2 regions of the Desulfitibacter alkalitolerans DSM 16504 genome follow, and region 2 is predicted to be linked to the other one. Evidence: a T-box and tRNA genes for the amino acid it is inferred to sense, from the RefSeq annotation. Region 2 holds a T-box; the other holds one or more tRNA genes.
What was found. The T-box of region 2 lies ahead of thrS (threonine--tRNA ligase). A T-box ahead of a tRNA ligase gene usually reads a tRNA of that ligase, here a tRNA-Thr.
Positions count from the first base shown of each region.

Region 1: it has a tRNA-Thr gene. The T-box ahead of thrS (threonine--tRNA ligase) is inferred to sense a tRNA for this amino acid. The anticodon was not compared.

Region 1 is NZ_KK211103.1:265,380-282,006, forward strand. It holds gene K364_RS0117830 (TRAP transporter large permease) at 1-141, opposite strand, end outside; gene K364_RS0117835 (TRAP transporter small permease) at 185-709, opposite strand; gene K364_RS0117840 (TRAP transporter substrate-binding protein) at 740-1,777, opposite strand; gene K364_RS0117845 (uroporphyrinogen decarboxylase family protein) at 1,805-2,854, opposite strand; gene K364_RS0117850 (glycerate kinase family protein) at 2,854-3,993, opposite strand; gene K364_RS0117855 (PTS sugar transporter subunit IIC) at 4,269-5,294, opposite strand; gene K364_RS0117860 (GntR family transcriptional regulator) at 5,481-6,131, opposite strand; gene K364_RS0117865 (glycyl-radical enzyme activating protein) at 6,157-7,119, opposite strand; gene K364_RS0117870 (glycyl radical protein) at 7,124-9,520, opposite strand; gene K364_RS0117875 (universal stress protein) at 9,794-10,732, shown strand; gene K364_RS0117880 (hypothetical protein) at 10,880-11,206, shown strand; tRNA gene K364_RS0117890 (tRNA-Thr) at 11,482-11,557, opposite strand; tRNA gene K364_RS0117895 (tRNA-Met) at 11,641-11,716, opposite strand; tRNA gene K364_RS0117900 (tRNA-Tyr) at 11,748-11,833, opposite strand; gene sigH (RNA polymerase sporulation sigma factor SigH) at 11,930-12,574, opposite strand; gene K364_RS0117910 (NYN domain-containing protein) at 12,786-13,298, opposite strand; gene rlmB (23S rRNA (guanosine(2251)-2'-O)-methyltransferase RlmB) at 13,323-14,057, opposite strand; gene thyX (FAD-dependent thymidylate synthase) at 14,081-14,827, opposite strand; gene K364_RS0117925 (Mini-ribonuclease 3) at 14,843-15,250, opposite strand; gene cysS (cysteine--tRNA ligase) at 15,234-16,627, opposite strand, start outside.
Region 2 is NZ_KK211101.1:448,254-464,880, forward strand. It holds gene glnA (type I glutamate--ammonia ligase) at 1-555, shown strand, start outside; gene lpdA (dihydrolipoyl dehydrogenase) at 768-2,138, shown strand; gene lipA (lipoyl synthase) at 2,148-3,020, shown strand; gene K364_RS24220 (class II glutamine amidotransferase) at 3,250-4,347, shown strand; gene K364_RS0114115 (glutamate synthase-related protein) at 4,382-5,887, shown strand; gene K364_RS0114120 (GltB/FmdC/FwdC-like GXGXG domain-containing protein) at 5,898-8,093, shown strand; gene dapF (diaminopimelate epimerase) at 8,099-8,956, shown strand; gene K364_RS0114130 (LL-diaminopimelate aminotransferase) at 8,961-10,124, shown strand; tRNA gene K364_RS0114135 (tRNA-Val) at 10,219-10,295, shown strand; gene K364_RS0114140 (hypothetical protein) at 10,513-10,722, shown strand; gene K364_RS0114145 (DUF3243 family protein) at 10,866-11,108, opposite strand; gene ytxC (putative sporulation protein YtxC) at 11,309-12,184, shown strand; gene K364_RS0114155 (DUF445 domain-containing protein) at 12,255-12,857, shown strand; T-box leader at 12,952-13,160, shown strand; gene thrS (threonine--tRNA ligase) at 13,209-15,128, shown strand; gene infC (translation initiation factor IF-3) at 15,405-15,899, shown strand; gene rpmI (50S ribosomal protein L35) at 15,922-16,116, shown strand; gene rplT (50S ribosomal protein L20) at 16,138-16,491, shown strand; gene K364_RS0114180 (TrmH family RNA methyltransferase) at 16,553-16,627, shown strand, end outside.

The DNA of each region.
Region 1 (16,627 bases), on a different contig from region 2:
TCTATGACTAATGATTTCTATAGGTGCAGCTGGATTTAATATAAGATAGCTTAAGGAGGCAACTCCCAGGGCAAAAGCAATGGGAGCACCTAAAATCATAAAGAGCAGAAATAAAAATATTAGTACCAATACTATAGTCAAAATATAACCTCCTCTCCCTGGAACATCCCTGCTTTTCTACAGGTTATAATTCGGCACTTCTGGAACCATGTTGAACTGCTGTACTGCCTTTTTCGAGAATTTCTAAATTTCGGTAAATATACACTAAAACCATATATATTCCCGAGGTGAGAGGAGCCAAGTAATATATACTTCTAGGTATATTTAAGGCCACACTAAAGTGCCTTCCTGTAGCTCCATATAATTTAAAAGCTCCAAAGATCATTACAATTAAAAACACTAAAATAAAAATGTTTAGAATAAACTCTAATACAACAGCAGTTTTTGGGGAAAGCTTTTGTGGCAATAAATCTATTGCCACATGCTTGTTTTTTGCAACTGCAACAGCCGCCCCAAGGAAAGCTATCCAAACGAATAGGAATACCCCTAACTCTTCAGTCCAGGCAAATGGAGAGTTAAAAACATAGCGACTAATTATACCAGTAGTAATGGTTATTATAACTAAAGCTAAACAAAATGCTCCCAAGGTAACCTGTATTTGTGCTCCAACTTCTATTATTTTTTTTAGTAAGTTTTTTAAGCTTTTCACTATTATCCCCCCTGCCAGTATAGAGGCACTCTATTTTAATTCTTGAATTTGCTTGAACAATCCTTTACTCCAAACCCCTTCTTGTTCAAGTTTATCTGCTGCTTCAAACATGAGGGCAACAAAGGGCTCAACGTCAATATCTTCGATGATTATTGCTCCTTCATTTTTTAAGTTTTCTACTACTTTATCTAAATTACTGCTTACCTGCTCAGTATACCAGTGCCCTGCTTCAGCAGCTGCTTCAATTAAGACCTGCTTTTGATTATCACTTAAGCTGTTAAATTTGTTTTCATTTATTAAAACTGCCAGGTTATCTCGAATATGGTTAGTCATTGTAACATAAGGTGCCCCTTCATAAAACTTCATTGAATAAACTGCATCCAATGGGCCTTCGGCCGCATCTACTACTCCCTGGGATAAGGCTAGATACACTTCACCCCAGGCAATCTGAGTTGGACTTGCTCCTAGTGCACGCACTGACTCAAGATATGTTCTAATCTCTGGCACCCTCATTTTGAGCCCACTCATGTCCTCTATAGAGTTAATTGGTTTATTTGAAACCATTACACGGGGAGCTCTTAAATATCCCTGATTTAAAACCCTAACATTTCTTTCTTGTAAAAATGTCTCTTCAACCCTGGTCATTAATTCACTATTTAGATACTTTTTAAAGTGCTCTTCGCTGGAAAAGGCAAAGAATAAACTGTCTACCTGCTTGTCAGGCACAAACTGGGCAATGAATGAAGCTGCATCAATAAACATGTCTTGAGAACCCATCATAACTCCTTCAATCTGACTGATTGCATCTCCAAGCTGGGAAGCGGGATATACTTGTATTTCAATTGTTCCGCCGCTTTTTTCTTTAGCTATTTCCGCCATCTTGTACATTGCCTTTGTAGCATTATCTTCCGTTGACTGGATTCCACCATAGGTCAGGGTTACTTTTTTTTCATCATTATTGCTACCACTGTCAGCGTTATTGTCCTTGCCACCACAACCAACAGCCAAAAATGCTACTAAGCTCAACACTAATGCCAATACAACTGCCTTTAGCATATTTCCTCTCATTTATAAACAACCTCCCTGAATTTAGTCTTAATTTCTCTTGAAATTTTGTGCAGCATCAATAATGGCTCTTACATTTTCTACTTTTGTTTTGGGCGCTAAACCTCCTCCACCAGATAATAAAAATCCTCCACCATTCCCTCCCTGCTTTATAGCCTCAACAGCACAATCATATATTTCTTGATAAGATTTTTTCTGGACTACCTTAACAGGGTCTAAATTTCCCATCAAGCATAATTTATCGCCCACTGCCTTTTTGATTTGAGCTACAGGATCAGCTCCAAAGTTATAAATATTGAAACCTATTTGAGTCAGCTTGTCATAAACATGATTTGACCTGCCCTCATTATGCCAGAGCCTTAAATTGGCATAATTAAATTCTTGGAATATTCTCTTTAAATAAGGCATAAAAAACTCATCAAAGTGGGCTGGCGAAAGCTGGGTGCTTACATGGTCAACAACAAACAGTCTAGATAGTTTTCCATTGCATTTTTCCTGGGCTTTTATCCAACTTATTAATCCCTCTGTAACAATATCTAATAGCTTATGAACCATGGCAGTATTAATAAAAAAATCAATAAAAAATTTGTCATACCCTCTAAGCATCGCTGCAGTTTCCACTGGTCCAATGATAAAGGCGTGTCCCTCAAAATATCCATAGTCTTTACTTAAAAAAGCCTTGGCATTTTTCCTCAAATATGACCATTCTTCCAGGACCCTTGGCATCAAACCATCAGTATTGGGATTTATTTGCTTTAATTTTAGAATATCATCTATTTCATGAATGCATCCATGGGCATAAGGTGCATCGTCATCTAACCATAATAGCTCTGAGCCATATGCCGAGGCTTCAACTACAACTCCATAGTCAGGGAATATTCCCGGAAACAAAATTGCTTCTGGAAAAGTCTCCTGCAGTTTAGTTAATATATTTAATTTAATGTCTGGATTTAAGTAATACTCCTTGCAATTAACACCAAACATACTTGGCATCCAGGGTGCCACATCCCATAGGGCTACAGGTACTGGATAGGTTTCTTCAAAATTCATAGCTTTATTTAATCTGTCTACTACATTCATCAAGCCAACCTCCCGCTTTCTCCATATTTTATTGCTTCCACTGCTTTTTTAACTGAATTAACAATACTATTTTCAATTTGTCTTTTTAGCAGGCTTTTGGAAACTGGAAAAAATGCAGTTTTCTCCATGTCCACAATACCTGGATCTTCCTCCATACCTTCCTGCATAATACCTAGAACTGGTATTTTATATTTTTTTGATAATCTGGCTATTACTTTGGGAATACTGCTGTTAACCTTGCTGTCTGGTAATTTGCCGCAGCCCGTTACTACTAAATCAATGTGCTCCTTTTTCATCAGGGTTTCCATTTCTAATAAATCAGCAATTGTTTCAGCTCCACTACACAGCCTTGCTCCCAAAACAGCCATAAGCCCAGCTGCTATTCCCCCTGCTGCACCTGTTCCTGGAATATCCTTAACCCTTTTCCCAAGCTGGCGTTCTACTACATAAGCAAAATTCAGCAGGGTTTCATCTAATACTTTTGCTGCCTCAAGTGAAGCTCCTTTATAAATTGCGAAGGAAAAAGATGTGCCCGTTATTCCACATAGGGCATTATTTACATCGCATAAACCAATAAAACTTACATTATTTATTTGTCGGGATACCTTTGAAACATCAATTGCAGCCAATTGTTTTAGTCCTATTGCTCCCTTGGGTATTTGCTCCCCCCTTGCATTTAACAATCTAACTCCCAGGGCCTGCAGCATACCAGCACCTGCATCATTAGTTGCAGAACCTCCTAATCCTACGTATATTTTCTTACATCCTTGCTGTACGGCAGCAGAGATTAGTTCTCCAGTTCCGTAAGATGTTGTGTACATGGGGTTTCTATAATCTTTTATTAAAGACATTCCTGAGGCAGATGCTACTTCCACAACACCTGTCTCTCCATCATTTAATAGAGCATAGCTTCCTCTCACAGGTTCACCAAGGGGCCCAGTTACCTGTTCATGGTAAAGCATTCCTCCCCTTGCTTTGACCAGAGCTTCTGCAGTACCAGAATCTCCATCAGTTATCATGAATTTTCTAACTGAAGCATAAGCATGCTGTTGTTTAATGCCTAGTTCTATCAAAGAAGCCACATCATATGACGTAAATAAATCCATTAAACCACTTGATGCTATAACAATTTTTTTCATCACTCCACCTGCAGGCTAATATTTTTTAAATAATTTAAAAAGTCTATATATTAATTTTGGCTTGGATGCATATTTTCCTCCAGCACATTGCATAAGATAACAAGTGTAAAATTCTAAATTTTCTTGCTAATTGCACAATTATAAAATAATGTAAATATTATTATTAATACTTTCAATGCCTATGTTCTAATTCTAAATTCAGTTTTTGAGAATTGTATTTACAAACAAAAACCGTCAACAAAGTTTTTAAACACTTTGTTGGCGGTTTATTATTGCTAATTATGCAGCTTCATATCACCAAGCTTAATCAAATCTTTCCCTCGCATAAATTCAGATATTGCCAAGGTCAAGACTATGGGCAAAATGAAATGCAGAAGTCCTATTTTCAAAAGAACAGTTGTACTAAAGCCCATTGCATCCAGGGTTCCAAATTGTCCCACAAGCCCACTTGTTCCCATTCCTGCTCCAGCTGCTACATTTTCCATACGGAAAATAGTGGTGGATAATGGCCCAATAATTGCACCGGCTAAGGTGGGTGGTATCCATATTAGTGGGTTTTTTACAATATTAGGAATTTGGAGCATGGAAGTCCCTAAACCTTGTGATACTATACCACCCCATCCATTTTCACGAAAACTAGCCACAGCAAAACCAATCATTTGTGCACTACAACCTACAGTAGCCGCCCCAGCAGCTATTCCTCTTAAATCCAGCATAATAGCCAGAGCAGCACTAGAAATAGGCAGGGTAAGAGTCATGCCCATTAACACAGATACTATAGTCCCCATTAAGACAGGCTGCAACTCAGTTGCTTTCATTATAAGTACTCCCAAGGAAGACATTAACTGGCCAATTACAGGACCAACAAATGTACCGGCAGCAACGCCTGTAATAATTGTCATAATAGGTGTAATAATAATATCAATCTTCGTTTCCCTGGAAACCAACTTCCCAAACTCAGCACCAATAACTGCCGCCACAAAACAGCCTGCAGGCCCACCTAATTGATAACCAGCCATCCCAGTAACAGTAGAGGAAAACAAAACCAAGGGAGGGGCTTTTAAACCAAAAGCAACTGCCACCCCAATTGCCGGACCTGCCATTGCCATGGCACTTGTTCCATAAGTAATTAAAATCTCCAATCCTGTTCTTTCCCCCAACACTTTAAGGATTAAACCCACTATTAAAGAACTAAAAAGCCCCAGAGCCATGGCACCCAATGCTTCAACACCATAGCGTTTTATTGTAAATTCAATATTTTTTCTCTTTAGAAAACCTGAGATGCCTGCATTTTCGGTCATTAATTACTAACCTCCCATTCTCTATTTTTCTAACTTTAGGATACTAAATACCATCATATATATTATTTTTTTCCTCTTTCTTCTTAATAATTTACATTATCCTTCATATTGCCAACAGAAACAATAAAAATCAGACTCTCATTGCCTGATTTTTATATGCATTCATAATTAAAATACTTATTACTCTTAAAAGACCTTGGCCAGAGCCAGTTCCTGCCCGGCTTCAAGATGGTCCCTGCGAAGTATTTCCATGGCCTCTGACAGATTTTCCTGTCGAATTGCTTCCACAAATTTGTAGAGGCCAGCTATAATCTCTTCAACATGTCCTTCTCTTTTTTGGGACATTAGACCAATACGAATTAGTTCATCTTGATTACTTCTGTAGATGCGATTAATCCGTTCATTCTCATAAATGCTGACAATTTCCATGTGCATCTCAGTATCAGCCAGCTCCCATTCATAGAGATCTTTTTGAGAAGCCTTAATGCGCACAACCTTCTCTTCAATTCTATGGGAGTATTCCCAGGTTTTTTTTAGATCAAATATCATCTCCAGTGCATTACTTTCCAAAAGGCTGCGGATTTGATATATTTCTAAAACATCCTTCCTGGTAATGTCTTTAACCCGAATTTTTTTGCGATAGTCAGCAATAAGCCACCCTTCATTTTCCAAACGCCTGACTGCCATACGAATGGGCATTCTGCTGGTTTGTAATTCCTGGGCTAGGCCTGCTTCTGTTAGAGATGAACCAGGCGGATAAGTCAGATTTATTATTCTTTTCTTGATGATTTCATAGGCCATATCCATAAGGGACTGACCTGTATCTGGACTTCCCATTATATCACTCCACAACTAAATATTGTTACCTCCCACTGTCCTTGATAAATCCGCCACCTGCCCTTATGGGAACACCAGGCTTTTGCAGGGACAAAAATTTAGCTCGTTCCAGGATTTCCTCCTGTGATGGCGGCATTATATCTTTTAAGGCATACTCTAATTGAAGATGCCTGTAAGTTTCCATTCCCAGGCGATGGTAAGGCAGCAGTTCTATTTCTTTAAGCTTTTTGAGATTTTTGCAAAACCCAGCAGTTGCTGCTAGATTGGCATCTGAATCATTGATGCCAGGGATCATTGGGACACGCACAATTACATGCACCGGATAAGGCGACTGGTCAATCCTTCGAAGATTATCAAGAATTAAAGAGTTATCAGTGCCAACCAACTTTTTATGCTGCTGCGGATCCATATGCTTGATGTCCACATAGATAACATCCAGCCACTGTAAAATTGACTTTACCTTTTCCCAGGAGGCCTGAAGGCTGGTTTCCATGGCAGTGTGAATTCCTAGCCCCTTGCAATTTCGTAAGACTTCCGATACAAAATCTGCCTGGCTTAAAGGCTCACCACCACTTAAAGTAACACCGCCTCCTGAATGAAAAAAGAATATTTCATCTTTTGTAATTTCACGCACTGCTTCTTCTACGGACATACAGGTGCCATACTTTTTTAAAGCATTACGCGGACAGTTTATGACACAATGAAAGCACTTCCTGCAGCTTGAGCTTGTGTATTTTATTTTTGAACCATCTTCTGTGCTAGAAAGAGCTCCCCCGGGGCAGGATGCGACACATGTACCACATCCCACACAGCTATTACAAGCATATCCTAGTTCAGGATCGGGACTCTGGGACTCAGGAGTTGAACACCAGAGGCACTTTAGAGGACACCCCTTTAGGAAAACCACCGTTCTCAAGCCCTGGCCGTCATGGATGGATGACCGTTCAATTCTTAGAACAGTCCCCATCATCGTATTGGTTTGCTTCATTAGTTCACCCCACAGAAATCCCATGGTGTATGGTACGTCCAATTATCTCATCCTGCACATCCTTACCCAATTCTACGAAATAAGCTGTATAGCCTGCCACACGAACCAGCAGCCCTTTATATTCATCAGGGTATTGCTGGGCACGAATCAGCTTTTCCTGATCAATTACATTAAACTGCACATGGTATACGCCAAGGCTGCACATACTCTTGAGCAAATTCATCATCTGGGTTATTCCATTTTCCGTGTTTAACATTGCTGGCTCAATTTTCATATTTAACAATGTCCCCTGGACAAACCTAGCATGGGGAATTCTTGCAACTGATTTGAGGACGGAACCAGGGCCGTTAAAATCTGTACCTCCACTGGGGCTAACCCCATCAGCAAGGGGACTCCAGGCTCTGCGCCCAGATGGAAGGGCGCCAACCTCCAGGCCAAAGGGAGTATTTCCAGAAACAGGCAAGATGCCAGGTGTCATACGGCCATATTTGCTGCTGTATTGTTCAATCTCATCTGCAATAAAAGTAAACATATCCCCTGCTATATCATCTACCATGGGATCGTCGTTTCCATACTTGGGAGCATCAAGGCATAGCTTGTAAAGCCTTTCATACCCTTGAAAATCCTTGTCCAAGGCAGCTAATAGTTCTGACATGGTAGCCTGCTGCTTCTCGAAAACAATATACCTGACTGCTGCAAGGCTATTGATAAGGTCGGCCACACCAATAAGAATAATTCCATTCCCAGTATTGTATTTTGCTCCGCCCCAGGCATAATCCTTTGCCCTTTGGATGCACTCTTTAAAAGTCAATGAAAGGGCAGGACATGGGCGATTCATACCAATTTCGTCTATGACATGGCTTCCCTTTACTACTGCTTTTACAGCATATTTTATATGGGTCTTTACTGCTGCAAGAAAATCATCATATGTCTTGAAATCAAGTGGGCTGCCGGTTCTTGCAGAAATGTATTTCCCGCTTTTTCTATTTTTCCCATCTAAAAGGGCAAATTCAACCATGCTGCCCAGATTAATATCTGCAAGGGCAGTATACTGACGCAATCTTCCTTCAAGGTTGGTTTCCACACATCCGCAGGGATTCCAGTTTAAGGCCTCTCTTAAGGGAATACCCTTGTTCATAAGCATCATAATTCCCAGATCATCATTATGAAACGCTGGAAAACCTGTTCCAAGGCTCACCAGTTCAACAACCTTTCTCAAAAAGGAGTTGGGGTTTTTGGCCAAGCTATAACGTACTGAAAGTGATGGTTGGTATAACTGGACATCCATTGTTGCCTGGAGAATCATATAGGAAAGGTCATTTACTGCATCCCTGCCGGTATGATCTACACCTCCAACACACACATTCTGAAACATGGGATACCCTGCGGCAAACTCTGCCGTGGTTGCATCCTGGAAAAGGCATGGCTCACTAAACTTTATCCACAAGCAATCAAGAAGCTCCTGGGCCTCATCAGGTGTAATACGCCCAGCATCTAGATCGGCCTTGTAGTAAGGCCAGAGATACTGATCCATTCTTCCCGGGTTATAGCTGGCAGCATTTTGTTCCATAAAAATACATATATGATAGAGATAAAAGGATTGAAGGGCTTCTCTAAAGGTTCTTGCAGGATTTGCAGGAACATAACGGCATATTTGTGCTATTTCCTGGAGCTCTCTTTTTCTCTGAGGGTCCTCTTCTATGGAAGCCAGGCGGTCAGCTTCAGCAGCATAGCGCTCGGCTAATTTCATTATACCCTCGGCCACAATGAGCAGGGCTTTTAAATAGTAGTCCTGCTCGTAATGGCCAGGTATGGTTATATCCAGTTCTGCTCTCCTCTTTTCTACTACCTTTATTATTCCAGCTATCCCTTCTTTAATAAGCCATTCATAACCGGCAGTGGTTTCTCCCCATCCTCGAACAGCCTTACGGTCAATATAAACCACTCCATTATCCCGCAATTCACGGGTATCATCAGGAATCTGGGCAAGCCACTCTTCATAATTTGATTTGCCTTTCCAATATGGCCTGATCTGCCCTTCGAAAACTTTTCGATCCTCAGGTTTGAGATAAAAGGGATCATACTTGCGCTCACTAATTGTTTCCAATTCATCATTAAGTACTGACCAACAGGAATCTGCACACAAGATGCCAGCTCGTATCTTGCTTCCAGAACAGCCAACAATCAACTCATCATCCCATATGGTTACAGTTTTTTCCAAACATTGTTTACGGAAGGCTTTAGCTTTTCGTACCACTAGCGGTTCACCTTCAGCCTCTTTAAAACCCTCAGTAAGTATCCTTGCATTTTCCAGGTCCATCTCTGGGCGGGTTTCGAGGACTCTATTCTTAAGTCGCTTTATACGTTCCATATACCCTGGCTGCTGCCCTTTATCAGACATATGAACCACCTCCACTATTTATTAATGTCCAGACGCACAATTTTAGTTTTTAGACCTTTTGGTCTTTTTTGGGACCCAATTTTTATTTTGGGATCCTAAAATATTTATATCACCCTATCATACATATGTCAATTCATATTAAAAATTCTCATCTAACCCCTGACACAATGATAAAGCAATTTTGAAGATTTTTTAAATTTTTTGTGAAGAAAAAGGTTTTTGGTGCCAATTTATCGAATTTGGCAAATAATAAATAAACAAGGGGGGATTAGTATGTTTAAAAAACTATTAATTTGTAGTGATTTATCAGATGCATCTAATGCTCTAATTAATTGTGTGGGCCAACTTAAAAACGCAGGAGTTGAAGAGGCACTGCTGCTGCATGTAGTTTATGAAACTATTCCTTTTGAAACTGAAGAGGTTCAATTAGAAAGATTAAAACCTATCATAGATGAGAACCATCCTACTTCACAAGCTATATTGGACAAGCTAGAAAACCAGAGAAGTATTTTAGATGCAGCCGGCATTAAAACAGTTATAAAAACTGTTCATGGTATACCTTCCCAGGTAATAACAGAGGAGGCAGAAAAGCAAAAGGCATCTGCAATATTCATGGGCACCCATGGCAAGGGAATTTTAAAGAGAGCTACTATAGGAAGTGTATCCTCTGAAGTCCTTACCATGACAAGGATACCTGTCTTTCTAGTTAAGACTACAATAAGCAAGGATGAAGTCACCCTTGCCTGCAAAAGAATGTTTAATCGCATATTGTACCTAACTGATTTTTCAAAAACAGCAGTAAGGGCACTAGATTATGTAGAAAAACTTGTTGGAGATTTAAAGGTACCAGTTACTATACTCCATGTACAGGATACAGTAGATATTGACGGTTTAATTCACTCAGTTCCTGAATTAGATCCTAAAGTAATCAAGGATATTCAAGATAGAAACACTAAAGCAGTTGAGAATGATTTAGTGTCTATAAAAACCAAGTTAGAGGCTGCTGGAGCTGCCAATGTAGATTACCAGCTTGCCAAGGGGCGGCCTATTGATGTGATTATGAAAACCATTGAGGATAATAAGGATCTATCCCTTGTAGTAATGGGAAGCCAGGGCAAGGGCTTTGTAAAAGAATTGTTTATGGGAAGCCTAAGCCTGCAGGTAACCCGTTACTCCCCAATCCCAGTGCTGCTTATACCAGCAAAGTCCTAAGAGCAAAGTTTACATCTATAACAATCCGGCTTTTAGTTTATCTAAAAGCCGGATTGTTAGTAATTTGCTATATCCCTGCATTATAAAATGTCAATTTGTCAAGCCTGACCCTCAATTCTACTCAATTCTAAAGGAGGATAATCGTTAATGGATAGTGAGAAGATTTATGATTTAATGGAAAAGCTTTACATTGAAATGCAGAAAGGCTTTGAAAAGGTAGACAAGCAGTTCCAGCAGGTAGATAGTAAAATAGACAGTTTGGATAACAGAATAGACAGTTTGGATAACAGAATAACTAATTTAGAAAACGAACTAAAGGATGTTAAAAAAGTTGTCTTAAAAATAGAACATGACCATGGGGATAAACTAAAAGCCCTATTTGATGGATTTAAACAGAATTCAGATAAGCTTGACCGTATTGAAGCAGAGGTAACAAAACACGATGAATTTATCCTAAAGAAAATAATTAAATAATCCTTGGAGGTTTAAGGGGACATATATGTTTTCTAAAAACTTCCAAAGAAAGTGCTATCTAAGATTGAACTAAGTGAAAACATAAAACTCCATGGGTTAAGGCTTAAAGATATAAAAACAACAGCAAATATATACGCTCATGTAACGCCTAAGAAAAAAGAAAAAGCCGCCCATAAAATGGACGGTTTGTTAAGAAAACATTCCTAATTACATTACAATTGCATTACATTGGATAATTTGCAGATTATCCAAAACTTAAAATCCTTTGATTTCAATGGAGCCCACAGCCGGACTTGAACCGGCGACCTTCGCCTTACCATGGCGACACTCTGCCTGCTGAGCTATGTGGGCGCATAATGAAAGAGGACACACCCCATTATAGCTAGATTCTGGAATCGGGGAATGTCCCCGCTAAAATGCCTTAAAATAAAAATTGGTTGCGGGGGAAGGATTCGAACCTACGACCTTCGGGTTATGAGCCCGACGAGCTGCCAGCTGCTCCACCCCGCAACGAATGTTGTTAATGCTATTAAATTAAATATGGTGGAGAGGACTGGATTCGAACCAGTGAAGGCTGAGCCAGCAGATTTACAGTCTGCCCCCTTTGGCCAACTCGGGAACCTCTCCATATAAATGTCAGTCATTGTTTCTCGTTGACTGACAAAAGTTATTATATCATGCTGCTAGAATTAAGTCAATAAAAATATGATGGCAATTTATGGTTTAAGCTTCCCTTTTTTCAAGGTATCTTTCTAGCTTTCTCTTGACCCTTTGAAGGGCATTGTCAATGGACTTAACATGTCTTTTCAACTCGTATGCTATTTCCTGGTAGGATTTGCCCTCTAAATATGACATTAAAACCTTCCACTCAAGAGAACTTAAGATCTCGCCCATTTTTTCCTCAATATCACCAAACTCTTCCTGGCTAATAATTAGTTCTTCCGGGTCGGTAATTTTGGAGCCGGAAATAACGTCTAGCAATGTTCTGTCAGAGTCTTCGTCATAAATGGGTTTGTTAAGAGATACATAAGAATTCAGAGGAATGTGTTTCTGTCTTGTGGCAGTTTTAATAGCTGTAATAATCTGTCTGGTAATGCACAGTTCAGCAAAAGCCCTAAATGATGAGAGCTTGTCGCAGCGAAAATCTCTAATGGCTTTATAAAGACCAATCATGCCTTCTTGAATAATATCTTCCCGGTCGGCTCCGATCAAAAAATACGACCTGGCTTTGGCCCTTACAAAATTCTTGTACTTATTAATTAAATACTCTTGAGCTGCATCGTCTCCTGCCTGAGCAATTTCCACAATGTCTTCATCAACCAAAACTTCGTAGCTAAGATACATATCGCTTTGAGCATTTACACTCATGGCATCGCCTCCACTTGAAGTTTAAATAAAAAGGTATTTCTATAATAAATACCCTCTAAAAGTATATTCATTTATAAATACCCTCATCACAACTATACGCAAGTCTTGTACACAACTTGCCAAAAACTTTCACGGAGGCAAACAAATTAGTTTGTCCATCTCAACGCCATAATTATACATTAAAATGCTTCTAAAATCAACTTTATTTTCCTCAACGTGGTTTGCGCCGCCATTCTTCCAGCTTTTTTTTAATTTGCAACTCAAGTCTATCTTCTATGGATTTAATCTTTATGGGTGAATTACTGGACTTAGAATTAATTATTTCTTCTGCAGCAGTTAACCTGTGCATAAGCTCCCTAGACGTCATCCTTAAAGCACCTTTTCCAAGGATAATTCTCTGCTCATTCCAGTCATTGGTTACAACTGTGATCTTACTGCGTGAGGGAATTTCACTAATCATTCTTTCAATCAATGCATCAGCCGTTTCTCCTGCCTTTGTATAAAAAATCTGCACCCTGCCCTGATTAAAGACTGTTCGCATTTTAGCATCAGACAGGTGGGCATCAAAGACAATAATTATATTTATATCCTGTATTCCCTGATAATTCTGCAGCATTTCAATTAGTTTATCCCTGGCCAATTCCAGGTTGTCATTTTTTAGTTCTATTAATAAAGGCCAGCTATTTATAATATTATAGCCATCTATAATTAGATATTCTTCCAACACATCACCTACTTATTGCCATGCCTAAAATATTCTTTGTTTTAAGGCTTCATACAAACATATTGAAGCTGCTACAGATGCATTCAGGGAGCTTATATTACCAACCATGGGCAATCTTATTAAAAAATCGCATTTTTCTTGAACCAGGCGGCTAATGCCCTTGCCCTCTCCGCCAACAACAAGCACAAGGGGCATCTTCAAATCAACTTCATAGATTGTCTTTTCACCCTTTGCTTCACAGCCAACAACCCAGAAGCCCATTTCCTTTAATACAACAATTGTCTGGGCCAGGTTGGTAACCCGTGCCACAGGCACATATTCTATGGCACCGGCACTTGCCTTGCTTACAATTCCTGTTAATCCCACATTGCGTCTGTTAGGTATAATCACTCCCGCAGCACCTACTGCATCACAGGTTCGAATAATTGCGCCAAGGTTATGGGGATCTTCTATGCCATCAACCATTAATATTACAGGGGCTTCTGACAAGGGTTTTCTATGCACAATCTCTTCCAGGGGCACATATTCCTTAACAGCTACCATGGCTACAATACCCTGGTGTTTATTTGTTTCAGCAAGATCATCAAGCTTTGTTTTAGCAACATTTTGAACAGGAATTTTATTAGCTTTTGCAATATTTATAATCTCTTTGAAAACCCTATCCCTGGTGACACTTTCACCTAAAAATATTTTATTGATCTCGCGCCCTGCCCTAAGTGCTTCTAAAACAGAATTTTTTCCTGCAATGGCTTCATTCATTTAGTATACCTCCGTGTCAAAGGTTAAGACTTTACCTGAAGTGACTGGTATCTTGATAATACCTGATCTCTATTGCCGCAAGTCATTTTTCCTTCAGGGCACTTTGTAGTAACACAGCTCGGTCCTGCCTGGGAGAAGATGTTTGGAGCTACTTCCTTAACAGCCTTAAGCATTTGCCAGGCCAGCTCCCTTATTTCCCACTGGGCCCTGCTGCAGCATCTAAGTTTAAAAAAGTGATATAACTCTCTAGCATTCATGGTTAGAATCATTTTAGTTTCTGCAGCATTGGGTAAAATAAACCTGGCATCCTCCTCCGCTCCAGAATTTTTTCCTCCCAGGATTTCATACCATTTGTTATACCATGACTGCATCTGCTTCATTTGTGCAATGTATTGGCTTACATAATTCTCACCTAATTCCTTTATACGTGGCGGTATTATGTAATTAAAGGTTTCTTCATCATTTGCTGTTTCCGATACATATCTTTGTGACTTTACACTAAAGCTTGCTATTCTATGCCTTGTGATCTGGGCCAGCAGTGCCCTGGATACTCCTTCAATGCCAAAGGTAAAGGATACATGCTCTATTGTAGATAAATGACCCAGGGATAGTATCTTACTTATGAAATTCTCAAGCTCACCTGGAACCAGGCCTCCCTTCAGTTCATGAATGTCAAGGGGCGAATAGCATAATTTTGCTGCCAGGGCTACTACTTCTTCAGGCTCTGACGTATATTTGATTAAAGCTACATTTAAGCTGGTTTCTCCCATAATAATTCATCCCACCTATGCTTCTTTTTCTAGCTCTAGCATGTTTAATATCTCCATTAATCGTTCCTTTTTGTTTTGCAAATATAAGTACCCTAAAAGGCTTTCCAGCCCCGTGCTGTACCGGTAGTCTGCCACATCAGCGTTTTTTGGCACTGTAGACTTTGTGTTTCTACCCCTTTTCATTATTCTAATCTCATCCTCATTTAGGTTTTCAGTAATTTTTCTTGCAAAGTCGGCCTGGGCTGATGCCTTGACATATTTTATTGACTCGCAATGCAGCTGATTAACCTTTGATGGACCTCGTGTAACCAGGTGAGTTCGAACATAAAGCTCATACACTGCATCGCCAATATAAGCCCAAACAAGGGGATTCATGAATTCTGGATTAACGTCATTAGCTTCCAGGTTAAGATCTAGATCCATCTCCCTGCTCCTTCTGTAATAATTTCCACTTGGTCCCCTGGGGACTGTCCTCTAATACAATACCCTTTTCTTTAAGCTCATCTCTTATTTTGTCTGCAAAGGCCCATAGTTTTTGCTGACGAGCATGGGCCCTAACCCCTATGAGTATATCCATGAGATCGTTTGCCAAACTATCTGAGGCCTTGTCTGGGTCATCCTTTGTATCAAAGAGCAGGCCTAAAACATTACCCCCTAACTGTTTTAAAGCTGCTGCTGCTTTATTAAGAGCTTCTTTAGTTTTTTCTGTAATTACAAAGGACGGAGAATTTATAATACCATTAATCTCTCTTGCAAAATCAAATAACGCCGCAATGGCAAGGGCGGTATTAAAGTCATCATCCATTGCTTCAGTAAATTTTCTTTCAAGATCTTCTACTATATTATATATTATATTGTACTCTTTATCTTCCTGTTGTACAGGGCTTTCCAGAAGCTTTGATAAGGTTGTGCTCAAGTTTTTTATTTTTTCCAGGCTCTTGGTGGCTACAACTAATTTCTCATCATCAAAGTCCAAGGGGCTTCTGTAATGTGTTGCCAGGAGGTAGAATCTAACTGCATCTGGCGAGAACTTCTCCAGTATCTCTCTTACCAGAAAGAAATTGCCTAGAGACTTTGACATTTTCTCTTGATTTACAGTGATGAAGCCATTATGCAGCCAATACCTGGCAAAACCACAGCCACAGGCCTGTGATTGGGCAATCTCATTTTCATGATGGGGAAAAACCAGGTCATGACCTCCACCATGAATGTCAAATTGTTTTCCCAGGTATTTTAGTGACATGGCAGAGCACTCAATATGCCATCCAGGTCTTCCCTGGCCCCAGGGACTATTCCAGGAAAGTTCCCCTGGCTTTGCTTTCTTCCACAGTGCAAAATCCAGTGGATTTTTTTTGCGTTCATCAACTTGAATTCTGGCACCTGCTTTTAATTCATCAAGACTTCTGCCAGACAGCTTACCATAACCTTCAAATTCCCTTACATCAAAGTAAACGTCCCCGTCAACTTCATAAGCAGCACCACTAGCAATTAATCTATCAACCATTTGAATAATATCATCTATATGCTCACTAACCCTCGGGTGTACGTCAGCCCTTTTTACATTTAGCTTGTCAGCGTCCTTGAAGTATTCTTCAATGTATTTTTTTGCCAGATCTAGAGGAGCTATGCCCTCCTCCCTTGCCTTGTTAATAATTTTATCATCTATGTCAGTAAAGTTTTGCACATAGGTTACACTATAGCCCCTGTATTCAAAATATCTTCTAATGGTATCAAAAACTACTATGGGCCTGGCATTCCCAAGATGAATAAAGTTGTAAGTGGTAGGGCCACATATATACA
Region 2 (16,627 bases):
CCGGCAAGAAAATATGGCTTAAGCAAGGTGGCATATAACTATATAGGCGGATTGCTTCACCATGCCAAGGCAATATGTGCCATTACCAACCCAACAGTAAACTCATATAAAAGGCTGGTACCAGGTTACGAGGCACCTATCTATATTGCATGGTCCCATAGAAATAGAAGTCCCCTTATCAGAATTCCTGCTAAAAGAGGTCTTTCAACCAGGGTAGAAATGAGAAATCCAGATCCCTCCTGCAATCCATATTTAGCCCTGGCAGTGATGCTAAGAGCAGGTTTGGACGGCATTAATAAAGAACTGGATCCAGGTTCACCAACAGATGTAAACATTTATACAATGACTAATGAAGAGAAGAATGAGAGGGGCATTGAAAGCCTGCCATCCACTATTATGCATGCCGTTGATGAGCTTGACAAAAATGAAATCGTAAAGGACGCTCTAGGTGAGCATATAGTAGCTAAATTTAAAGAAGCAAAGCACAAGGAATGGGAGTCTTACAAGATACAGGTTACTCCCTGGGAAATTGAGCAGTATCTATCACGTTTTTAAAGGGTCAGGCTTGACAAATTGACAATTATAGCTTTAATATATAAAGTCACTTAAAACCTTTACAATAATATGGATTTGAAAAAATAAAAATATATAATTTTTCCTATTTCAGTAGTTTTCTTAAAACAAGAAATACTGACTTTTTTTTTATAATAGTATATAATTACGTATTAAATATTATTGAAATTTTTAATATAATCCGGGGGTGTATAATGTACGATATAGTTGTATTGGGTGGAGGTCCAGGGGGATATGTTGCTGCCATCAGGGGGGCTCAGCTTGGAGCCAGGGTTGCCTTAATAGAAGCAGGAGAGGTTGGGGGCACGTGCTTGAATAAGGGCTGTATACCTACCAAGGCCATGATTGCTAGCATTGATAAGCTTGAGGCAGTAAAAGAGGCTGGAGAGTATGGGATAGAAGTTGATGGATATAAAATTAATTTTCATAAGCTTCAAGAAAGAAAGAGCCAGGTTGTGGCACAGCTTGTAAAGGGCATACATTTTCTAATTAAGAAAAATAAGATTGACTATTTTAAAGGATATGGTTATTTTCTCAATGAAAATGAAATCCAGGTCAGATCTGATGACGGGGAACAGACAATAGCAGGTAAAAATATCATCATAGCTACAGGCTCAGAGCCACTGTTATTTGATGCGTTTAATTATGATGGAGTTAATATCATAACTAGTGACGAAGCTTTAGAATTGACAGAAATTCCAGAGAGTTTATTGATAGTAGGAGGAGGAGTGATAGGGTGTGAGTTTGCCACCATATATGCTGCCCTTGGAACACAGGTAACAATAGTTGAAGCACTGCCTCATGTATTGCCCATGGTAGATAAGGATATTGCCATGAGATTACAAACCTTCTTAAAGAAAAAGGGAATTACCATTAAAACAAAAACAATGATCAAGGAGCTTACTGCCTCCTCAGGGTCAGTGAAAGCTGTCACTGACAGCGGTGAACTTAAAGCCAAGAAGGCACTTATTTCTGTGGGAAGGAAGGTTGCTTCCCGGGGTTTTGGAATTGAAAATACTGGGGTTGAGCTTGGCAGCAGGGGTGAGATTCTTGTAAACAAAAAGATGCAGACAAATATTCCTAATATTTATGCTATAGGTGATGTGACAAACAAAATACTACTAGCCCATGTAGCTTCTTTCCAGGGAATTGTGGCAGCAGAAAACATTCAGGGCAAAGAAGTGGAAATGGATTATGATGTTGTTCCCAATTGTGTATTTACCAAACCTGAAGTAGCTTCAGTAGGTTTAACAGATGATGAGTGTGCAAAGGAAGGAATTCCTGTTAAGGTAGGCAAATTCAATTTCATAGCTAACGGAAAGGCCGTGGCAATGGGAGAAACCGATGGAATGGTAAAAATAATTGCTAGAGAAGAGGATGATGTGATTTTAGGAATTCATATCATTGGACCCCACGCTGCTGATTTAATATCAGAAGCATCAATAGCAATTCATAATAAATTAACCCTAAAGGATATAACAGAGGTAATACATGCACATCCAACCCTGTCTGAAGCAGTAATGGAAGCTGCCGAACAAGCCCTTGGAATGGCAATACATGCTTAGGAGGTCATAATGAGTAAGACTAGATTTCCTGATTGGTTAAAAAGAAGAATCCCAGCTTCTGCAAATATCAATAAGACAAATGAAATATTAAAAAGTCTAAACCTCAACACTGTGTGTGAAAGTGCACTTTGTCCCAATAGGGGTGAATGCTTTACAAAAAAAACTGCAACCTTCATGATATTAGGAAATACATGTACCCGTAATTGTGGTTTTTGTGCTGTTCCAGTTGATAATAAGCCAGGTCCTGTTAATACTGAGGAACCAGATAAAATAGTCCAGGCTGTCAAGCAATTAGGACTTAAGCACGTGGTTATTACTTCAGTTACAAGAGATGACTTGTCAGATGGAGGGGCAGGGCATTTTAGTGCGGTGATTAGGAAACTAAAAGAGTTTGATAAAAGCCTGATCATTGAGGTTCTAACTCCTGATTTTGCTGGTTCCATATCAGCTATTGAAGCGGTAACCCTTGCCAAACCCAATATATATAATCATAACCTTGAGACAGTCCCAGAGCTGTATAAAATAGTCAGGCCTGAAGCTGATTACGATAGAAGTCTTAATCTATTAAAGCTAGTGAAATCACTTGACGAGGAAATATATACAAAATCAGGGATTATGGTAGGCCTGGGTGAAACCTTTGAACAGGTAGGAAAGGTTTTGGAAGATCTAAGGTGTGTAAATTGCGATGTAGTAACCATAGGCCAGTATCTTGCACCGTCTCAAAAGCATTTGGAGGTAAAGGAATTTGTTCATCCAGAAGTGTTTAAGGAATATGAAGCCCTTGGACAAAGTCTGGGGTTTAAGCATGTAGCAGCAGCGCCCTTTGTGCGCAGCTCCTTTAATGCCGATGATTTCTCAAAAAAAGTTTTAAGTGTGAACTAGGTATAAAGTATACACGACATAAAAGTCTTGAAATATTAATAAATTTATTTTATAATGTGTTAACAACAAAATATATCAAGACAACGGCGTCTTTGTATTCAGATGAGTCTGGTGCAAAGGCGTTTTTTGTTACCTGTTAAGGCAATGGCGTCTTTATGCCCGTTAAATTTAAATGAGGGGATAAGGACGTTTATTTTTTTGGATTAAAATTTTAAGGAGATGATTTAATATGTGCGGAATCGCTGGTTTCATAAGTCAGGACCAGGTTAGAGAAAATGGTCAAAGAATACGCAAGGCAATAGTATTACAAAATGATAGAGGAAATGGATTAGGAGCTGGTTATGGAGCATATGGGATCTTCCCGGAATACAAGGATTTATACGCCTTCCAAGTAGCATGTAATGAAAAAAGCCAGCATGAAGAGGTTTACTCATATTTGATTAAACACTTTAAAATTCATCACCAGGAAAGGGTAAAGGTTTGGGGTCACAGGATTAAAAACTGCCCATTAATTGTCAGGTTTTTTTTAGAACCTAAACAGGAGCAGATCTCCTTGAATATGATGGATGATGCAGGAAGCATGAGATTTGATGATTATGTTATAGGTCATGTAATGCACATAAACTCTAATATTCAAGGCGCATATGTTTTTTCAAGCGGCAAAAACATGGGGGTTTTCAAAGGTGTAGGTACCCCAGAGGAAATATATGATTTTTATTGCTTGGATGAGTATGAGGCATACTGCTGGATAGCTCATAACAGATTTCCTACAAATACTCCTGGCTGGTGGGGTGGTGCCCATCCCATGAACCTGTTAGGATGGTCAATTGTTCACAACGGTGAAATATCATCTTATGGAATAAATAGAAGATATTTAGAAACATTCGGTTATAAATGTAATCTGCAAACAGATAGTGAGGTGGTTGCTTACCTTCTTGATTTACTAATTAGACAGCATGGCCTAAGTATTGAGGATGCCATCAAGGTTTTAGCTCCCCCATACTGGTCTGAGATAAAAAGGATGAAAAACAGCATAGAAAAAAGCAGGTTAATTCAGCTTAAGACTACTTATGAAGCAGCAATGTTAAATGGTCCCTTTGCAATCTTGTGTGCACATGACAATGGTCTCTTTAGCATTACAGATAATACCAAGCTTCGACCCATGTCAGTGGGTGTATGCAAGGGTTATAAATATTTTAGCAGTGAGATATCAGCATTATATGAAATGGAGAATAACCTGGAAGAAATATTTGCTCCAAGGGCAGGGGAGCCTGTGATAGTTGAATACACCCGACAAGTTAACGTTTGTCAGAAGCAGGCTTCATAAACTAAAAAAGGAAACAGAATCAGGAGTGAATTCTATGAATAAATGTTACGACCAGGGTCTAAATTCCTTGTTTAAGCCAGAGTTTAATTATGAGCTATGTGATGGTTGTGCTCAATGTGTCCGGGAGTGTTCATTTAATGAGATAAAAATAATATTAAAGAATGGGAAAAAGCTGCCGGCAGCCAACCAGTCCTCTTGTGGTGCATGTCACCGTTGTGAACTAACCTGTCCTAAAAGGGCTATAACCATAGTTGACAGACCTTTTCCACTAAGGGCCAACAAGCTTTGGGACTATAAAAGTGTTAACAGGGTGCATTTACAGGCAGCTTCAGGGGCTGTTATTTTAACAGGCATGGGAGCTGATAATGATCTGCCAAATTATTTTGATAGAATAACTTTTAATGCTTGTCAGGTTACAAACCCATCCATAGATCCGCAAAGGGAGCCCATGGAAACCACTACCTTCCTTGGCAGAAGAGAAGTCTCATATAGCAATAGTAAAGACCAAAAGCAGCAACATTTGATAGAGATTGATTTGCCATTAGTCTTTGGACCAATGTCCTATGGAAGTATAAGCTTAAATCTACAGAAGGCTCTGGCAAAGGTGGCAATGAAAAAGAATATTTTATGGTATTCGGGAGAAGGTGGCCTTCATAAGGATTTATATGATTATGCATCAAGGGCTGTACTCCAGGTGGCCTCTGGAAGATTTGGTGTAAGTCCAGAATATTTAAGGCTTGGTGGAGCTTACCAAATAAAAATCGGTCAGGGTGCAAAACCGGGCATTGGTGGTCACCTGCCTGGGGAAAAGGTTCTGCCTGGAATATCTGAAACTAGAATGATACCACTTCATAGTGACGCCATATCACCTGCACCACAGCATGATATTTATTCTATAGAGGATTTAAAGCTTTTAATCCATGCATTAAAAGAAGCTACTGGTTATAAGCCAGTATGTGTTAAGATTGCAGCTGTTCACAATGTTGCTGCAATTGCCACAGGAGTAGTACATGCTGGTGCTGATATGATATATATTGATGGCTTTAGGGGAGGAAGTGGGGCAACTCCATCTATTGTAAGGGATAACGTTGGAATTCCTATAGAGCTGGCATTAGCAGTAGTTGATGAGCGATTAAGAAATGAAGGCATTAGGCACCAGGCATCAATAATTGCAGCAGGGGGTATAAGAAATAGTGCTGATGTGATGAAATGCATAGCCCTGGGTGCAGATGCCGTAGCAATAGGGACGGCTGCCCTTGTAGCATGTGGATGTCACATGTGCCAAAGATGCCATTCGGGAAAATGTCCATGGGGAATTACAACTAATGAGGAGTCTCTATTAAAACGCCTTGATGTAGAATGGGCAGAAGAACGCCTTAGAAATCTTGTAGAAGGCTGGCACCATGAAATGCAAGAGCTTATGGGGCTCAACGGAATTTATGATATGGGAAGCTTTAGAGGCAACAGACTCCTTTTAAGGGGAGTAGGCTTGAATGATAAGGAATTAGAGATTCTTGGAATAAAACATGCAGGTGAATAGAGGTGACATCATGGCATATGTGATTGATGCAAAGGGTATTTATTATAGAGATTTAAATGATAAAATAAGGTCCGCCTTAAAAGAGGGATATAAACATATTTTATTAAAAAATGTCCTTGGTCAGAGATATATTGGCACTGGAATAAATGACCCGAATGCCATTATTGAGATAGAGGGTATTCCAGGTGAGGACCTTGGCTTTGCCTTGGAAGGTAGTAAAATAATAGTTAAAGGCCACGGACAAAACGCAATAGGAAATACCATGGATAGTGGGACTATTGTAATTCATGGTATAGCAGGGGATGCCCTTGCTTACGGGATGCGCGGCGGGAAAATCTTTGTTAGAGATGATGTTGGTTACCGGGTTGGTATCCATATGAAGTCATATAAGGAAAAGGTTCCTGCTTTGGTTATAGGTGGTACTGCAGGAGATTTTCTAGGGGAATATATGGCGGGGGGAACTATTATTGTTTTAAATAGGAATAATATAAAGGATGATGTAGTCGGCAAAGCTGCCAGTACCCTGGCAACAGGTATTCATGGAGGCGAAATCTTCGTTTTTGAAAGCCATGTTGAACAATATCAGCTTGGAATAGGAGGAGCCTTTTCTGAAGTAACCAATGGGGATATGGAGAAGATTACTTCTCTAGTTAATGAATTTTGCCGTGAGTTTGATTTTGATCCAGGCAGTTTACTCGAACGCAGTATTGTTAAGATTGTTCCTGTGGGCAGCAGACCTTTTGAAAATTTCTATTATCCCGCATATCCAGTAAATACAGGTCTAAAACCAATTCATAAGGAGAGAAAATCTCCATGTGAAAGATCCTGTCCTGTTGGTATTCCTACTGGACAATTTCTTAAGCATATAAGACAAAATCATATTAACAAAGCAATAGAGCTTTTAGATGAATATACTCCCTTCAGGAACAGCTGCTGCGGCCATATATGTCCACATTTATGCATGGATGGATGTACCAGGGGATATTTAGATTTCCCAATTAATAGCAGTGAATTGGCTAAAATGTATAAAACCCATCAAGTTACTTTTCCAATAGATAATTGTAAGGGTTCTATTGGTGTTATTGGAGGAGGCCCAGCTGGACTTAGTGCTGCATACTTTCTTGCACGTTTAGGATATTTGGTAAAGATTTATGAAGCAGACCAGGAGCTTGGAGGAAAAATGTTCCAAGTAATTTCCAGAGAAAGGTTGCCTCTTGAAGAACTCAGGCATGATATTAAGAGAATTATGGACATGGGAGTAGAGGTAGAATTAAACTCGCCAGTAGATTCAGAGAAATTCAAGGAGCTCATGACTATCCATGACAGCATTATTATTGCAGTCGGTGCTCACAAGGGTATGATGCCCCCTGTTAAAGGCATAGATAAGGCTGTTTCTGGCATAGACTTCTTAAAGGATTACAACAAGGGAAAGGTAGACAGATTAGGTAGGAAAGTAGTTTTTTTAGGAGCTGGTGATGCAGCAATTGATGGTATAGAAGCAGCTCTAAAAATGGGAGTTAGTCCAGAAAATATAACAGTACTTGATATAAAAACCCCTTCTGGAAATAAACATGAGATAAATAGACTAAAACAGAAAGGTATAAAATTCGAATATCCGGTTTTTATTGAGGAAATTACTAGGGATGGTCTGGTAGTTGCTAAAAGCCACATGGGAAGTAACCTTAGTTTTCAAGCGGATAATATTCTGGTTTTTACAAGTGAACTGCCAGTATTAAATTTTATACCAGAGGAGTTAACGCAGCAAAAGGACAATAGGGGCTTTTTGAAGCCTTTATCTGAAAAAAGCTTTAGAGTTAATAATTCAAATGTATACTTTGTAGGTGATGTTAGTGGGCTGAAGCTTGTTGCAGAAAACATAGCCCAGGCCAAAAAATGTGCTTATGAAATTCACGCAGACCTGCAGGGGATTCCAAATCAATGGAGTAATAACATGGAAGAAGAGGACTTTATTCTAGAACCTTACAAATGTTCTCCCATAGAAAATCCACATTATATTGAACCCCATGAACGCTGTTTACATTGTGGTGTGTGCATCCAATGTGATGAATGTGTTGAGGCATGCCCCAGGGGAGCCCTTGTCAGAGAAGGTGAAGAATTTCATGTAAATCTTCAAATGTGCGGCGGTTGTGGAACTTGTGCAGCAGTGTGCAAAGGCTCGGTTATACAAATGTTATCCAGGAGGTAATTTATATGGAGTTTATTAAGATGCATGGATTAGGCAATGACTTTGTAATAATTAATAGCTTAACAAATACTACGCCTATAACAGATTATGTTCAATTAGCTGTTAGGGTTTGCAACAGAAACTTTGGTGTTGGTGCAGATGGTCTAGTTGTACTTTTGCCATCAGACAAAGCTCATGTAACCATGAGAATTTTTAATCCTGATGGTTCTGAGGCTGAGATGTGCGGCAATGCAACCAGGTGTGTTGCCAGATATCTTTATGAGAAGGAAATAGTCAAGGAGCAACTTATAACCATTAGCACCCTGGCGGGTTTAATCATAACTGAGGTAATAGTAGATGGCTTAACTGTAAAAAATATTAAAGTAAATATGGGGTCCCCTCGCCTTAAACCTGAGGAGATACCAACCACTCTTTCTGGAAACCCAGAAGTAATTAATCAATCTATTGAAATTAATGGGCAGCATTTTGCAGTGACGTGTGTTTCCATGGGAAACCCTCATTGTATCATATATGTGGAGGACTTGGTGGAGGTGCCTCTAGAAAAATGGGGTCCATTGGTTGAGAAGGCATCTGTATTCCCTGCATATACAAATGTTGAATTTGTTCAGGTCATTAATAAATCAACAGTAAAGGTAAAGGTCTGGGAAAGAGGTGCTGGAGCCACCCTGGCCTGTGGTACTGGTGCATGTGCTGTAGCGGTGGCAGGAGTATTAAATGGAAAAAACAACAGGGACGTAGAGGTTATTCTGCCAGGAGGCAGCCTTCACATAAAATGGAGCAAGCAAGATAATATGGTCTACATGACAGGTGCTGCAGAATATGTATTTGAAGGAAACCTTTTAAATAAATTAACCAAGGGGTGATTAAATGATTAAGCAGGCTGAAAGAATTTCAAAGCTTCCACCATATTTATTCGCACGTATTGAACAAAAAATAGCTGAGGCAAGGGAAAAGGGCGTTGACATTATTAGCCTTGGAATTGGTGACCCTGATCAACCAACTCCTAGCTATATTGTAGAAGAATTAAATACTGCCTCCAGGGAGACAGCAAATCATCAATATCCAAGCTCAGTTGGAATGCTTGAATATAGAAAGGCTGTATGCCAATGGTATGAACGTCAGCATGGAGTTACATTGGATCCCAAGAAGGAGGTAGTTTCTCTAATTGGCTCAAAGGAAGGAATAGGCCATATTTCTTTTTGCTATGTTAACCCAGGAGATATAAACCTTGTACCGGATCCAGGATATCCAGTTTATGGCATAGGAACTATTCTCGCAGGCGGTACACCCTATGTAATGCCTCTAAAAGAAGAAAATGGCTTTTTAGTAGATTTAGATATAATACCTGAGGATGTGGCTCAAAGAGCTAAACTAATGTTTATCAATTATCCAAATAATCCTACTGGTGCAGTAGCTAATAGGGAATTTTTTGAAAAGGTTGTGGCCTTTGCCAAAAAATATGATATTGTTGTATGCCATGATGCTGCATATTCAGAAGTCTTTTTTGATGGTCAAAGACCCCTGAGCTTCATGGAGATACCTGGGGCAAAGGATGTGGGTATAGAATTTAATTCACTTTCCAAGCCTTTTAACATGACTGGATGGAGGATTGGTTGGGCAGTGGGAAGACAAGAGGTTATAGAAGCTCTGGGAAGAATAAAATCCAACCTTGATTCAGGTGTATTTCAGGCTGTTCAGGTTGCAGCAATAAAGGCCTTAACAGGTCCTTTAGATTGTCTGGAGGATATGCGTAAACTATATGAACACAGAAGAGATATGGTTATTGATAAATTAAACTCAATGGGTTGGCAGCTTGAAAAGACCATTGGAAGCTTTTATATCTGGGTTCCAGTACCTAAAGGCTATTCATCTGCCCAATTCTGTGAATTAATTTTTGAAAAAGCCAATGTAATTATTACTCCTGGCAATGGGTATGGAGAATATGGTGAAGGTTACTTTAGAATTTCTTTAACAGTTGCTGAAAATAGGCTTAAAGAAGCCTTGGAAAGAATGAAAAAGGTACAATGGTAATAAACTGATAATAAACCTAGACAGTAACAAACTTTGATAGCTTGCAATAGATAGATAAAAAGTGTATAATATGTTACGTTAATATTAGGTTAGCGGGCGATTAGCTCAGGTGGTTAGAGTGCTTGCTTGACATGCAAGAGGTCACTGGTTCAAGTCCAGTATCGCCCACCATCAATTAAAACATAGAGCGCCAAGGTTTTAGAACCTGGCGTTTTTTCATCTCTTTAAAAGCGAATATTCTCAAATTTTTTACTCCTTAATTCTTAATTACCCAGATACCAGACAATAAGTCTGGTTTTTGCTTTGGAAAAATACTATTTGCCAAATTGTAACAACATAGGGAAACTTAACATATATATAAGTATCAAATAGTGAAGGGGGCTTTCATATGGGTAGACCAGGACATGGACCAAGACCAAATCCAGGTCCAGTATTGCCAATCTTTGATGACAACCTAATTCTTATTCTGCTATTGTTATGCTGTTTAATGGGAAACAACAATCATTGTGGTGGTAACGATTTTTTCTTGATTATAATCATAATACTATTCTTCTTCCTTTTCCCAAATAACAACCTGTTCGCTGCAGGTGCCGATTAAGAATTAGATTATATGGTGGATGACAACTCTTTTTTCCAGTCCCAGCCGCTATAGCTGGGATTCAATTTTACAGGTATATTATGGGTAAAAGTGCATGCTATAATATATAATTAAATGGAACCCTCGGGTTCCATTTAATTATATTAATGAATATTCTTTTTTCCGATTCTTACTATTAATCTAGCTATTGTGTACTTTTCTTCTTCATTAGCGTTTTCCCACATTGTTTTCATTAAAGCTTCTTCCGCAGTATCCGGTTCTGTAAACTTTTCTAAAAGATTACCTAAAGAAACAATACCTTTCACCATGTTTTCTTCAGAAACTCCATGTTTTTGACCATCACGTATTTTTTGTGCTAATTCTTCAGGAAACTGTAATTCAGCCATTATATTCACCTCCATTATCTATTATCTCCGAAATGAATTTTTTTACCCATTATATAGGATGTGTGTTTTTAGATTTTATATTACTCAGTTTTTGATTAAATAGAAAAAATATTAGTATATAGCAATTTTATATCCAATTACTTACTTTTGAATACATTAAAATTCTTCTACATATATTGATAAGGGAAGGAAGTGATTTTATGGATTTATTGTATTCAATTGTCACTAATAAAGATTTAAACTTTATGTATGAAGAATTGGAGAATCAATTTATTACTATGAGAGAGCAGGGATTAATAAATGATCTAGATATAAAAGTTAAGGGAAAATACTATTTTTATGAGCTTAAGCTTACTGCAAATCAAAGCTCCAATTCTTTAAACAATTGCATAAACTCACTTATTTCAACCTTAACTAATTTAATAGTGGATAAATATAAGGATATAATAATTGAAAAAACTATTAAAAACCACTATTATTATTTTGACATAGATGAAAGAAGAGCTATTAGTACTAAAACGGAAAACTATCTATTAGCTTTCAATGACATAAATAATCAAAAGGCTTGGAAATCGCGAATTTATAAAAGAATAATAAAGCACTTTGAAAATAACAACAATTTAATTATTGACGGCTTTGTAAATTTTAGGTTGAAAGATTTTTGCAATGAGATACAATTAGCAGTAGAGGATTCTGTAGAAGATTATCTTCTTGAAAAGGAATATGACGAATTCGTAGATTTACTAAAACACCTTATGCATATTACTAGACCCAAATTTAAATGTGTTCATATCTTTTTTAATGACTCTGGAACCTTTAAGCTTTATAATGAAGAGCTAAAGGGTATAGAGTTCTATAAATATGGTGTAAATTTAATGGATGAGGACATTAGCTATGAAGATATTGTAATAAGCTCTGTTATTTCACTTGCTCCAAAAGAACTAGTTCTGCATGGGTTTAGAAACATAGAGCATCAGGGGCTGATTTCTACCTTGCGTAAGGTATTTGGGGAAAACAGGGTAATAAAGTGTGAAGGCTGCATAAAATGCAGTCATTCATATTCAAAAAACAAATAAGCAAGCTATTAACTATAGGAGCTAATAGAGTAAAGGTTGCAAATTTAATCCAGCTAAGGATGAAACAATTATGGAATTAAAATTAATAATAATTCCCGTAATGGGAGCTATAATTGGTTGGGTCACTAACCTTATCGCAATAAAACTAATATTCCGTCCATATAAGCCAATGAGGTTTCCTATTATTAATTTTTCAATACAGGGTATTATTCCAAAAAGACGTTATGAGATAGCTGCTAATATAGGTAAGATTGTGGAGAAGGAGCTGCTCTGTATTAAAGATCTTATACCTGCATTTGAAAGCGGCATAAATGACACTGTCTTCATAAAAAATATTGCATCTATAATCAAATCTAACTTGACAAACAGAATACCCGGCATATTTCCATCAAGGCTTAAAGAAACAGTAGGCAATATGATTGAAGAAATTTTAATTAAAGAATTAACAAAGGTACTGCCTACCATTGCAAGACAAGGATTAGAAGACTTAAGTGACAATATAGTTGTACACAGTATTGTCGAAGAAAAGATTAATAATTTAGAGCTGGCAGAGTTTGAAAAGCTAATAATAAGTATAACCAGACGAGAATTAAAGCATATTGAATACCTGGGAGCGGTACTTGGATTTATAATTGGCCTGGGACAGCTATTAATAATTACTGTTCTTGCATAATGGCTATTGATTTTTCTAAAAATACGTATTTAAAAGACTAATTGACAAAAATATTAATTAACAGTTATAATCTTTTTCAAAGAATAATTTCCAAATAAAAGCTATGATAGGGAAAGTAAATTGAATGGTAATTACTCAGAGAATAGATACCTAGGCTGAAAGTATCTTTTAATTCCAACTATTGAATACCACCCTTGAGCAGCAAGTCTACAAAGACTTGACGGTTAACACCGTTACATGTACCTTTCAAAGTGGGGAGTTTATCCCAAAAAGGGTGGAACCGCGGTTATAACCGTCCCTTAAACATCAGGGATGGTTTTTTATTTTTTATTAACATAGGAGGTAGTATCAATGTTTGAAATTGTTATTACGTTAAAAGATGGCACTCAAGCCAAATACCCATCAGGCTCAACACCGCTGCAAATAGCAGAAACGCTTAGCAAAAGACTTGCTAAAGAGGCTGTAGTAGCCAGATTCAATGGTAAGATTGTTGACATGGATAAACCCTTACATGAAGATGGAAGTCTTGAAATATTTACATTTGATACTGAAGAAGGCAAGCATTGCTATAGGCATAGTGCTTCACACATTTTAGCTCAGGCTGTTCAAAGACTCTATCCCGGAACCAGGCTGGGAATAGGTCCAGCTATTGAAGATGGGTATTACTATGATTTTGATTCAGAACACAAGTTTTCACCAGAGGATTTGGAAAAAATTGAAAAAGAAATGGACAAAATTATTAAAGAAAACGAAAAGTTTACTAGAAAAGAGATATCCCGGGAAGATGCAATTAAGCTGTTTAAAGAAAGGGGAGAGGATTATAAAATAGAATTGATTAACGACTTGCCAGATGATGCAGTTATATCCATTTATGAGCATGGAGATTGGTTAGATCTATGTGCTGGGCCTCACGTTGCAACTACTGGAGATATAAAGGCCATAAAGCTATTATCATTAGCAGGGGCCTACTGGCGCGGCTCGGAAAAGAATCCAATGCTGCAAAGAATCTATGGCACTGCTTTTCCTAAGAAAAAGGACCTAGATGGGTACTTAGCGCTCATAGAAGAGGCCAAAAAGAGAGATCATCGAAGACTTGGAGCCCAGCTTGGTCTGTTTAGTATTCAAGAGGAAGGCCCAGGCTTCCCATTTTTTCATCCAAAGGGTATGGTGTTAAGAAATCAACTGGAGGATTTCTGGAGAAAGGAACATAAAAAATGGGGTTATCAGGAAATCAAGAGCCCCATTATTCTTAACAAGGTACTTTGGGAAAAATCAGGTCACTGGGAGCATTATAGAGAAAACATGTATTACACAAACATTGATGAAAACAATTTTTGTGTTAAGCCTATGAATTGTCCAGGGGCAATGCTTGTGTATAAATCCGAACAGCACAGCTATAGAGAGTTTCCCATTAGATTAGCTGAAATGGGTTTAGTCCACCGTCATGAGAAGTCAGGTGTTTTACATGGTTTAATGAGGGTAAGAGCCTTCACCCAGGATGATGCTCATATCTTTATGCTGCCATCGCAAATAACATCAGAAATAAAAAATGTTATTGATTTGGTTGACTATTTTTACGAGACATTTGGCTTCGAATACTCAGTAGAGCTATCAACAAAACCCGAGAAGGCAATGGGTTCAGATGAAATTTGGGATAAGGCCATTTGCTCATTAAAACAGGCATTAGAAGAAAAGAGAATCAATTATAAAGTCAATGAAGGAGATGGTGCTTTTTATGGACCTAAAATTGATTTTCATTTAAGGGATTCCATTGGCAGAACGTGGCAGTGTGGTACAATACAGCTTGACTTTTTAATGCCGGAGAAATTTGATCTATATTATATTGGTGAAGATGGTGGTAAGCATAGGCCTGTTGTAATCCATAGAGTTGTATTTGGTAGTATTGAAAGGTTTATAGGAATTTTAATTGAGCATTACGCAGGAGCCTTTCCCTTATGGCTAGCCCCTGTTCAGGTGAAAATCTTACCAATAAGCGAAACCCATGGAGACTACGCAGCTATGGTTTTAAAGAAATTGGATAATAATGGTCTCCGGGCAGAAGTAGATTATAGAAACGAAAAAATTGGTTATAAAATTAGAGAGGCACAAATGCAAAAAGTACCTTATATGTTGGTTATTGGTGATAAGGAAGTAGAAAACAGAGAAGTGTCAGTAAGAAAAAGGGGTGCTGGTGATTTAGGGGCACAAACTTTAGATGACTTTGTTAATGAAATTGTTAAAGAAAGCCAGATGCCAAAAAGCACTAAATAAAGCACTAAAAGCACTAAATAAAGCACTAAATAGATCATGATAATATTTGACAGTTTGTTAAGAAACATGGTATAATTCATAATTAGAGAATTAAATATGTTTTCATATTTAAGAAGGGGCCCGAAGCTTCTCACCTTATGGCTAACGCTTATAAGGTTGCAATCAGTATATGAAGTACTGTTTACGCATTTTAACGGGCACATTGTGTCCGTTTTTTTGTAATTGCTTTGGGCACATATTTTATGGAGGTGACAAAATATTAGTAAAGAATTAAGGATTAATGAGGCTATTCGTACAAGGGAAATTCGCCTTATTAGTGAGACCGGAGAACAATTGGGGATAATGTCTCCTAAAGAGGGGCTGCAGATTGCCATGGATAAGGGGCTGGATTTAGTAGAGGTTTCACCGGCTGCTAAGCCACCCGTGTGTCGTATCATGGATTACGGCAAGTATATGTTTGAGCTAAGCAAAAAGGAAAGAGAATCCCGAAAGAAACAAAAAATTGTTAATGTTAAAGAAGTAAAATTTAGAGTGGGTATTGAGGAGCATGATTTTCAAACAAAGGCCAGAAATGCAGCAAAGTTTATCCAAAATGGTGATAAGGTTAAAGTAACAATCATGTTCAGGGGCAGAGAAATTACCCATTCTGAATTAGGGAAGGCTATATGTCTTAAGCTGGCCAAACAACTGGAAGACATAGCAAATGTTGAAAAACCTCCGAAGGTAGAAGGAAAAAACATGACAATGATTTTAGTTCCCAAGGCAGATTAAATAGATTAAAGGAGGAAGCAAAATGCCTAAAATGAAAACCCATAGGGGTGCAGCTAAAAGATTTAAACGCACTGCATCTGGTAAGCTAAAAAGATCACAAGCTTTTACTAGCCATATACTAGGTAAAAAATCAGCAAAGAGAAAAAGACAGTTACGTAAAAATACTATAGTTAGTGCAGGAGATGCAAGAAGAATGGAACAACTTATTCCTAGATAATTTAGCAAAGGAGGACTATATATGGCAAGGGTTAAAAGGGGTGTAACTGCCCGTAAAAGACATAAAAAAATTCTTAAGTTAGCAAAAGGTTATTATGGAGCAAAATCAAAGATTTTTAGACCTGCTAATCAACAGGTATTAAAATCTTTATCATATGCATATGCCCACCGTAAGAAAAGAAAGGGCGACTTTAGAAAGCTGTGGATTTCCAGAATCAACGCAGCAGCTAGAGTTAATGGAATGTCTTATAACCGTTTCATTAGAGGACTAAAAAATGCTGGTATTGATATTAACAGAAAGATGCTGGCCGAATTAGCAGTCAGTGATGCCAATGCATTTGGAAAGTTAGCTAATATTGCAAAAGAAAATAACTAACACTATTAAGACGACTTTCCAAAAGGTCGTCTTAATTAATAATAGAGGAGTATTTTGTGGAATGGATTTTAAAGATATTAATTCTAAAGATAACCCTATATTTAAACTAATTAAAACTCTAAACAAGAAAAAAGGC